Regions from separate parts of the Geodermatophilus sp. SYSU D00698 genome, predicted to be linked through region 2. Evidence: predicted binding sites of a transcription regulator. Region 2 holds the regulator's gene; the other holds the start of a gene.
The links. Region 2 encodes LexA, which represses DNA repair genes until DNA is damaged. Its sites were predicted from a motif close to TCGAACANNTGTTCGA; they were not measured.
Positions count from the first base shown of each region.

Region 1: the regulator LexA is predicted to act here: its motif matches at 1,633-1,648, upstream of ACI8AB_RS12255 (DUF6504 family protein).

Region 1 covers NZ_JBJGZD010000011.1:100,316-104,518, forward strand. Annotated here, with positions in the region: gene ACI8AB_RS12240 (phytoene desaturase family protein) at 1-373, opposite strand, end outside; gene ACI8AB_RS12245 (GNAT family N-acetyltransferase) at 376-951, opposite strand; gene ACI8AB_RS12250 (YbaK/EbsC family protein) at 966-1,499, opposite strand; gene ACI8AB_RS12255 (DUF6504 family protein) at 1,729-2,055, shown strand; gene ACI8AB_RS12260 (SAV_6107 family HEPN domain-containing protein) at 2,055-2,534, shown strand; gene ACI8AB_RS12265 (DNA polymerase III subunit alpha) at 2,531-4,203, shown strand, end outside.
Region 2 covers NZ_JBJGZD010000005.1:28,231-32,433, forward strand. Annotated here, with positions in the region: gene hflX (GTPase HflX) at 1-284, shown strand, start outside; gene ACI8AB_RS06155 (phosphatase PAP2 family protein) at 399-1,145, shown strand; gene ACI8AB_RS06160 (hypothetical protein) at 1,117-2,187, shown strand; gene lexA (transcriptional repressor LexA) at 2,216-2,995, opposite strand; gene ACI8AB_RS06170 (LysM peptidoglycan-binding domain-containing protein) at 3,233-3,868, shown strand; gene ACI8AB_RS06175 (hypothetical protein) at 3,986-4,203, shown strand, end outside.

The sequences.
Region 1 (4,203 bases), on a different contig from region 2:
CGGCGGCGATCGAGGCGCAGGTGGCGTCGAGGTCGACGGAGAACACCAGCGGGCGGCCGTCCGGGCCGGGGCCGCCGGGCGCCGGGGCGGGTGCGAAGCCCCACGGGTCGCAGTCCACGTAGCGCAGGCCGTGGGCGGCCAGGTCGAGCTCCTCGACGACGCCGCTGTGCCGGACGATCACGTGCGCGCTGGAGCCGCGGTCGACCCGGACCCCGGGCCAGCGCTCCACGGTGGACACCGCCCCGCCGAGGACGTCGTCGCGCTCGACCACCTCGACGGCCAGCCCGGCGCGCGCCAGGTAGCAGGCGGCGACCAGCCCGTTGTGGCCGGCGCCGACGACGACGGCGTCGACGGCCCGGTCCGGCTCCCGCACGCTCAGGTGCCGGGGACCGGCCGCAGCGGCAGCCGGGCGCCGAGGATGGCGAAGGGCCGGGCGTCCCCGGGGAAGTGGTGGCCGCGGGCGAGGTCGACGAAGCCGTCGGCGTGGTACAGCCGGAACGCCTTGGTGTCGGCGTCGGGGGTGGACAGCAGCGCGGCCGGCGCGTCCACGCCCTCCACCAGCGCGTGCAGCAGGCGCCGGCCCAGCCCGCGGCTCTGCGCCTCGGGGTGCACGTGCAGCTCGCACACCTCGAACGCGCCGGGCAGCCAGCGCTTGGCGGTCCGCCGGTCCAGCGCCGCGCGCACCTGGTCGTGCCACCACTGGCCGGGGGCGACGAGGTAGCCGTAGCCGAAGCCGACCAGCTGCTCGCCGTCCGGGGTGGCGGCGAAGGCGCCGACCGCGCGGAAGCCGGGGCGCTCGGTGTGCTGGACGGCGTAGCCGTAGCGGCCGGCGACCACCGAGGCGTCGTAGCCCATCGCCTCGCCGTAGATGGCCAGCGCCTCGTGCATGTGCTCGCGCAGCCAGCCTGCGGGCAGTTCGGTCACCCGCGTCGCGGGCGTCGTGCCGGTCACGGGGTTCTCCTCGTTCACGGGCCCACCGCGGCGGGGTGGGGAGCGGCGGCCGGACCGTCGGCGGTCGGGCCGCTCCCGACCTCGGCGGGGGTGCCGGCGGTCAGTCGCAGCAGCTCGTCGTAGCTGGTGGGGAAGACGGCCGACGGGTGGCCGGCGGCGGCCCAGACGCGGTCGTACCGGGCCAGCTCGACGTCGACGAGCGTGCCGATCGGCCCGGGGTGGCCGATGGGGGCGACCCCGCCGATCGGCTGGCCGGTGTGCTCGCGGACGAAGGCGGCCGAGGCGCGCTCCACGCGGGGCACGCCGAGCAGGGCGGCCACCTTCGCGACGTCGACCCGGTGCGCGCCGCTGGTCAGCACGAGCAGCGGCTGCCCGCCGACGTCGAACACCAGGCTGTTGGCGATGGCCCCGACCGGGACGCCGAGCTGTGCGGCGGCCGCGGCGGCGGTGTGCGCGCCGTCGGCGAGCTCGTGGACCCGCCCGGTGGCGCCGGCCCCGGCGAGCAGGTCGGCGATCGCGGCCACCCGGGGGTGGGCGGGTCGGCTCATGCGCTGATCCTGCCACCGCTGTCGGACCCCCGCCGTACCGTCCGGCACGCGGTCGGGAGGGGCTCCTCCCGGGGAGGACGCGGTGGCGCGTCCGGCTTGACGGGACCGGCGCGGTCGGGTCTACTCGACCTGTTCGAACACACGTTCGAACAGGTCGGCCACCGCCCCGGGACCTTCCCCGCCCGGGCGGTGGGCGGACCGTCGGACGGCACGGGGTGGGGAGACGGGCATGAGCCGGGTGCTGGGTGACGTCGGCGAGCGGGCCGGCGAGGAGGTGCAGGTCGAGCGCGGTCCGCTCGGGCCGGCGCAGTTCTGGCGCGGGCAGGGCCGCTACGTCGTCGGCGAGCTGCTCGACTCGTGGGTCGAGACCGCGCCGTGGTGGCAGCGGGCCGCCGGCACCACCGGCGGCGCCTCGGCCGACCTGGTCGCCCCCCGCGAGGTGTTCCGGGTGGAGGCGCTGCGGGCCGGCCGCTCGCGGATGAGCTTCGCCGGTGTCTACGACCTGTGCTGGGACGCCGCGGACAACCGCTGGTCGCTCGTGCGGGTGCACGACTGATGGGCGCCGCGCGCGCCGTGGCCGAGCAGCTGCCCCTGCCCCCGCCGCTCCCGGCGGCCGCGGGCCAGCTGCTGGACCAGGCCACCCGGGCCCTGGCCGAGGCCCGGCACGCCCCCGACGCGTGCCGGCGCTACGCCACCGCGCACCTGGCGGCGCTGCGGGCCGCCGCGGGGGTGCTGGCCGCCCGCACCCGGCCGGAGAGCGGCCGCCGCCGGCCGCGCAGCGCCTGGGTGCTGCTCGAGCAGGTCGCCCCCGAGCTGGGGGAGTGGGCCACCTTCTTCGCCGCCGGCGCGGCCAAGCGCGCCGCCGCCGAGGCCGGGCTGTCCCGCGCGGTCACCGAGCGCGAGGCCGACGACCTGGTCCGCGACGCCGGGACCTTCCTCGCCGTGGTCGAGGAGCTGCTGGCCACCACGCCCGAGCCGGCGCCCCGGCCGCGCGTGGTCGGCGGCACCGCGCACCGTCCCGCCCGCGGGCGGTGAGCGGGGACCCCTTCGTCCACCTGCACGTCGCCTCCGGCTACTCCCTGCGGTACGGGGCCAACCACCCGGCCGACCTGGTCGCGCGCGCCGCCGAGCACGGCATGACGGCGCTGGCGCTGACCGACCGCGACGGTCTGTACGGCGCGGTCAAGTTCGCGCTGGCCTGCCGGTCGGCCGGGCTGCGGCCGGTGTTCGGCGTCGACCTCGCGGTCGCGCCGGCGGTGGACACGACCGTGCCGCCGGCACGGGCGCACGTGCTGGGCGAGGACGAGTTCTCCCTGCGCCGCACCGGGCACGCCCCCGCGCGGCCGGCGCCGGCGCGGCGCAGCCCCGTGCGGGGCGGCGCCGGCGTCGACCCGCGGCTGCCGCGGGTCACCTTCCTCGCCCGCGACGGCGCCGGCTGGCGCTCGCTGTGCCGGCTGACCAGTGCCACGCACCTGCGCGGCACCCGCGGCGAGCCGGTGGCCTCGCTCGCGCTGGCCGCCGAGCACGCGCCCGGGCTGGTCGCGGTGCTGGGACCGGACTCGCCGGTGGGCCGGGCGCTCGCGGCCGGGCGGGCCGACGTCGCCTCCGCGCGGCTGGACGCCTGGCGGTCGGTGTTCGGCCCGGGCTCGCTGGTGCTGGAGGTGGTGCACCACCGCGGCCGGGGCGACCGCTCCCGCGCCCAGCGGCTGCTGCGCTTCGCCGAGGAGGAGGGCGTGCCGGCGGTGCTCACCAACGCCGTCCGCTACGTCGACGCCCTCGACGCGCCCACCGCCGACGTCCTCGACGCCTCCCGGCGGCTGGTCGCCCTCGACACCCGGCACGTCGACCGGCGCACCGCCGAGGGCTACCTCAAGTCGGGCAAGGAGATGGCCGAGGTCGCCGCCGACCTCGCCGGCCCCGACCGCGACGCCGCGCTGCGGCTGACCGAGCGCACCGCCCGGCTGGCCGAGCAGTGCGCCGTCGACGTCCGCGAGGACCTCGGCATCGGCACCGTGCGCTATCCCGAGCTCGACGTCGTCACCGCGCCCGGCGAGCGCGGGACGGACCCGTCCGAGGTGCTGCGCGCCCGCTGCGAGGCCGGGCTCGGCCGGCGCGGGATGGCCCGCACGGAGAAGGTGACCCGGCGGCTCGAGGAGGAGCTCGCCGTCATCGACTCCCTCGGCTACCCCTCCTACTTCCTCACCGTCGCCGACGTCGTCGACCTGATCAGGGGCCTGCGGGTCCGGGCCGCGGCGCGGGGGTCGGGCGCGGGCAGCCTGGTCACCTACCTGCTCGGCATCTCCGACGTCGACCCGATCCGCTACGGCCTGCTGATGGAGCGGTTCCTCTCCCCGCTGCGCCACCAGCTGCCCGACATCGACATCGACGTGGAGTCCGCCCGGCGGACGGAGGTCTACGACGCGGTCCTCGACCGCTTCGGCGCCCACCGGGTCAGCTGCATCTCGATGATGGACACCTACCGGGTGCGGCACGCCATCCGCGACGTCGGCGCCGCGCTCGGCCTGCCGCCGGCCGAGATCGACGCCGTCGCCAAGGCGTTCCCGCACGTCCGGGCCAACCAGGTGCACGCCGCGCTGCGCGACCTGCCGGAGCTGCGGGCCAGCCGGATGGGCTCGCGGCGGGGCGGCGGCACCGGCGACCTCGACCTGCTGTTCGACCTGGTCGCCCGGCTCGACGGCCTGCC
Region 2 (4,203 bases):
ACGTGCTGACCCTGCGCCGGGCGCTGCCCGGTGCCGTCTGGGTCTCCGCGCGCACCGGTGAGGGCCTCGAGCAGCTGCGCGAGGTCGTGGCCGCCCGGCTGCCGCACCCGGACGTCGAGGTCGAGGTGCTCGTGCCCTACGACCGCGGCGACCTGGTCGCCCGCGTGCACCGCGACGGCGAGGTGCTCAGCGAGGAGCACGAGGCCGCCGGCACCCGGCTGACCGCCCGCGTCGACGGCGGGCTGGCCGCCGCGCTCGAGCGGTTCGCCGTCCCGGTCGGCTGACCGCCACTGCACCCAGGGCCGCCCGGGTGCCCGGCTCCGCGCCGGGTGCCCGGGCGGCTCGCCGTTCCGGCCCGCCGAGGTCACGGACGGGTCACGGCCCGGTACCGTGATCCGGTGACCAGCGGCGTGGTGCGGCGCACTCCCGGCGCGCCGGCCGGGCGCCCGGAGCGGACCGCCCGGCCGCCCGCCGTGGTGCGTGCCGGGCGCCCGCCGTGGTGGCTGCTGGTCGTCGCGTTCGCGGTCACCGTCGGGGTGACCGTCGACCTGCTCAGCCGCGGGGTGCTCGAGCGGCTGGACCTCGAGGTCTCCGAGGTGGTCAGCGCCTGGGACCTGCGGAACTCCCCGGCCTACTGGCCGGTCTGGGCGGTCACCCAGATCGGCGGCCGCGGGACGATCCTCATCGTGCTCGCCGCCCTGGTCGGCTGGCTGTGCCTGCGGGAACGGACGCTGCTGCCGCTGGTGCGGGTGGTCACGGCGCTGGCGCTGCTCACCGTCGTCGTCTACGCGTTCAAGTTCGGCACCGGCCGCACCGCGCCCGCCTATCCCGGCTCCTTCTTCCACCGCGACGGCGCCAGCTACCCCTCCGGGCACGTGGCCAACGCGGTGCTCATGTGGGGCGTGGCGCGCTGGCAGGCGGTCGAGTACGGGCTCGGGCCGCGGGTGCAGCGCACGCTGTGGTGGCTGGCCGTCGTCGGGCCGGTGGCCACCGGGATCGCGATGGTCTCGCTGGACTTCCACTGGGTCACCGACGCCGTGGTGGGCGCGGCCGTCGGGCTGCTGCTGCTGGGCGTGGTCCACGCACTGGACGCGCTGGTGCTGTCACGCTGGGCGAGTGCCCGAGCCGGCCGCCCGTCCGCGTAGCGCCGCCCGGCGGGCACCGGCCGTCCTGCTGACCGCGGGCCTGCTCGCCCTCCCGGCGGCCCCGGCCGGCGCCGAGGAGCCGGCCGCCCCGTCGGTCCGCTGCCAGGTGACCGACCTGCGGCTGGCTGAGCTCTCCGGCCTCGTCGACGTCGGCGACCGGATGCTCGCCGTGGTCGACGGCGGGGACCAGGTGGCCGTGTACGTGCTCGACGACGCGTGCCAGGTGGTCGACGTGACCACCGCGCCGGTGGACCCCTACGACCCCGAGGACCTCGGCGTCGGTCCCGACGGCACCGTGTGGCTGGCCGACACCGGCGACAACACCACGGTCCGGACGACGGTCGCGCTCGTCGCGCTGCGCCCCGACGGCGGGACGGCGCTGTACCGGCTGACCTATCCCGACGGCCCGCACGACGCCGAGGCGCTGCTGCTGGCCCCCGACGGCACCCCGTACGTGGTGACCAAGGAGGTGCTCGGGGCCAGCCACGTCTACCGGCCCGCCGCTCCGCTGGTCGACGGCGGCACGGTCGCGCTGGCCGACGTCGGCACGGTCGCGTTCACGCTCACCGGCACGCCGGGCGGTCCCGTGGGCCGGGCCGGTCAGCTGCTGGTCACCGGCGGGGCGGTCGCCCGCGACGGCAGCCGCATCGCGCTGCGCACGTACACCGACGCCTACGTCTGGCCGCTGACCGGTGCCGACGTCCCGGGGGCGCTGGCCGGCGAGCCGGTGCGGATCGCGCTGCCCGAGGCGCCGCAGGGGGAGGCGGTGTCGTTCACCGCGGACGGCCGCGCGCTGCTGCTGGCGGGCGAGGGCGTGCCCGGGGACGTCACCGCGGTACCGGTCCCGGCGGGGTCCGCGCCGCCCGCGCCGGCAGGGTCCGACGCCGCCGACACCTCGCCGTCGGCGCTGCTCGGGGGGGACCCCGCGGGCCTCTCGCCGGTGACCGCGGGCGTGGCCGCCGCCGTCGTCGCGACCGCGCTGGTGTGGATCGGCGGGCGACTGCGCCGCCGCCGGTCCGGTGGTCCGCCCGCCGGCGCCTGAGCTCCGGCGCCGGCGGGGGACCTGCGGCTCAGACCCGCCGCAGGACCGTGACGACGCGGCCGAGGATGGTGGCCTCGTCGCCGGGGATCGGCTCGTAGGCCGGGTTGTGCGGCAGCAGCCAGACGTGCCCGTCGCGGCGCTTGTAGGTCTTCACGGTGGCCTCGCCGTCGAGCATCGCGGCGACGATCTCGCCGTTCTCGGCGGTGGGCTGCTGGCGGACGACCACCCAGTCGCCGTCGCAGATGGCCGCGTCGACCATCGAGTCGCCGGCGACGCGCAGCATGAACAGCGTGCCCTCGCCGACGAGCTCGCGGGGCAGCGGGAAGACGTCCTCGACGGCCTGCTCGGCGAGCACCGGGCCACCGGCCGCGATCCGCCCGACCAGCGGCACGTAGGTCGGGGCGGCCGAGCCGTCGGCGGCCGCGGCGGGTGCCGCCGGGGCGGCCTCGCCCGCGGTCTCGCCGGGCAGCCGCACGTCGAGCGCGCGGGGCCGGTTGGGGTCGCGCCGCAGCCAGCCCTTCTTCTGCAGCACCGACAGCTGGTGGGCGACCGACGACGCCGACGACAGGCCGACCGCCTCGCCGATCTCGCGGACCGAGGGCGGGTAGCCCCGCCGCTCGATCGAGTCGCGGATGACCTCGAGGACCCGGCGCTGGCGCTGGGTCAGGCCGTCACCGGCCTCCCCGCGGTCGGGGAAGGTGCGCACGGCGCCCGTGCCGTCCGTGCCGGCGCCGCGCTCCGCGGCCGGACGGCGGGTCGCCGTGCCGCCGCCCCGGGTGCCCTGGCCGGTCCCGCTCGTGCCCGCCACGTCTCCTCCTCGCCGGCCGCGTCCCCGCGGCCCGTCCGTCGCCCTCCCGGCCCGGGGGCCGGTCGGCGGGCGGTACGCCCGCACGGACCGTAGCGCGCCGGCGCCGCAGGTTCAAACGTGTGTTCGAAGGACACGCCGCGCCGCTCTCGCACTCGTCGGACCCGTGCGGTAGACATCCGGACAGACGTTCGATCGAACACGCGTTCGAAGCGTTCGACCCGATCAGGAGGAGCGGTCATGGGCAGCGTGCGGCAGGCAGTGCTCGAGTTCGACGCGGCGGTCCGGGTCCCGTGGCGGCCGCCGCTCCGCGGGGAGGTCGCGACCGCGTCCGCCGGCGCACGCCGGTCCGCCTCCCCGGGTGGCGCCGGCCGGCCGGCGCAGCGCGCCGCCCTGCCGGGCTCCGGTCCCCGCGTCACCGGGCACCTGCGGCCGGTGCCCGACCGTCCCGCCGCGGCTCCCGCGCGCACCGCCGGCCCGGCCGCCGAGGGGCCGCGCACCCGCCGCGACCCGGCCCGCCCGAGCGGGCGGCCGGTGCGCTCGGAGCCCGCCCGGGCCGCCGTCCGCGCGCGGTGCGCACCGGCCCCGGCGCCGGTGCGGCTGACCCGCCGCGGGCGCCGCCTGGTCACCGTGCTGGTCCTCGCCGCCGGCGTCGGCGGCGCCGCCCTCGGCCGCGGATTCCTCGCTCCCGACGACGGCCTGCGCCTGGCCGGCGAGAGCAGTGTCGTGGTCGAGAGCGGTGACACGGTGTGGTCGATCGCCGCGGAGGTCGCCGGCGCCGGCCAGGACGTGCGCGCGGTGGTCGACGCGATCCAGGCGCTCAACGACCTGGAGGGGGCGGTCGTCGTCCCCGGGCAGGTGCTGCGCCTGCCGTAGGCGCTCCGCCCGGCGTCGTCGTCACGAGAAGTGACGAGAGCGCGCCGGTGACTTCGTCAACCCTCCGGGCCCGGTCGTTGACGGTCCGGAGTCATCAGGACACTTACGGTCAGGAGCGTGTCAGCAGCCGTGAACAGCAGCGCAGCGGTGACCTTCCGCTCCCCGCAGGACGTCGAGGTCCTCGTGGACGGCGCCTGGGTGCCGGGCGCCATGCTCGGCTGGCGGCACGACGCGACCGGCGGCTGCGAGGCCCGGGTCCGGCTGCGCGACGCCGGAGTGGCCGTGGGGGAGCAGGAGGCCTGGGTGGACCTGGTCGCCGTCCGGCTGCCCGAGCG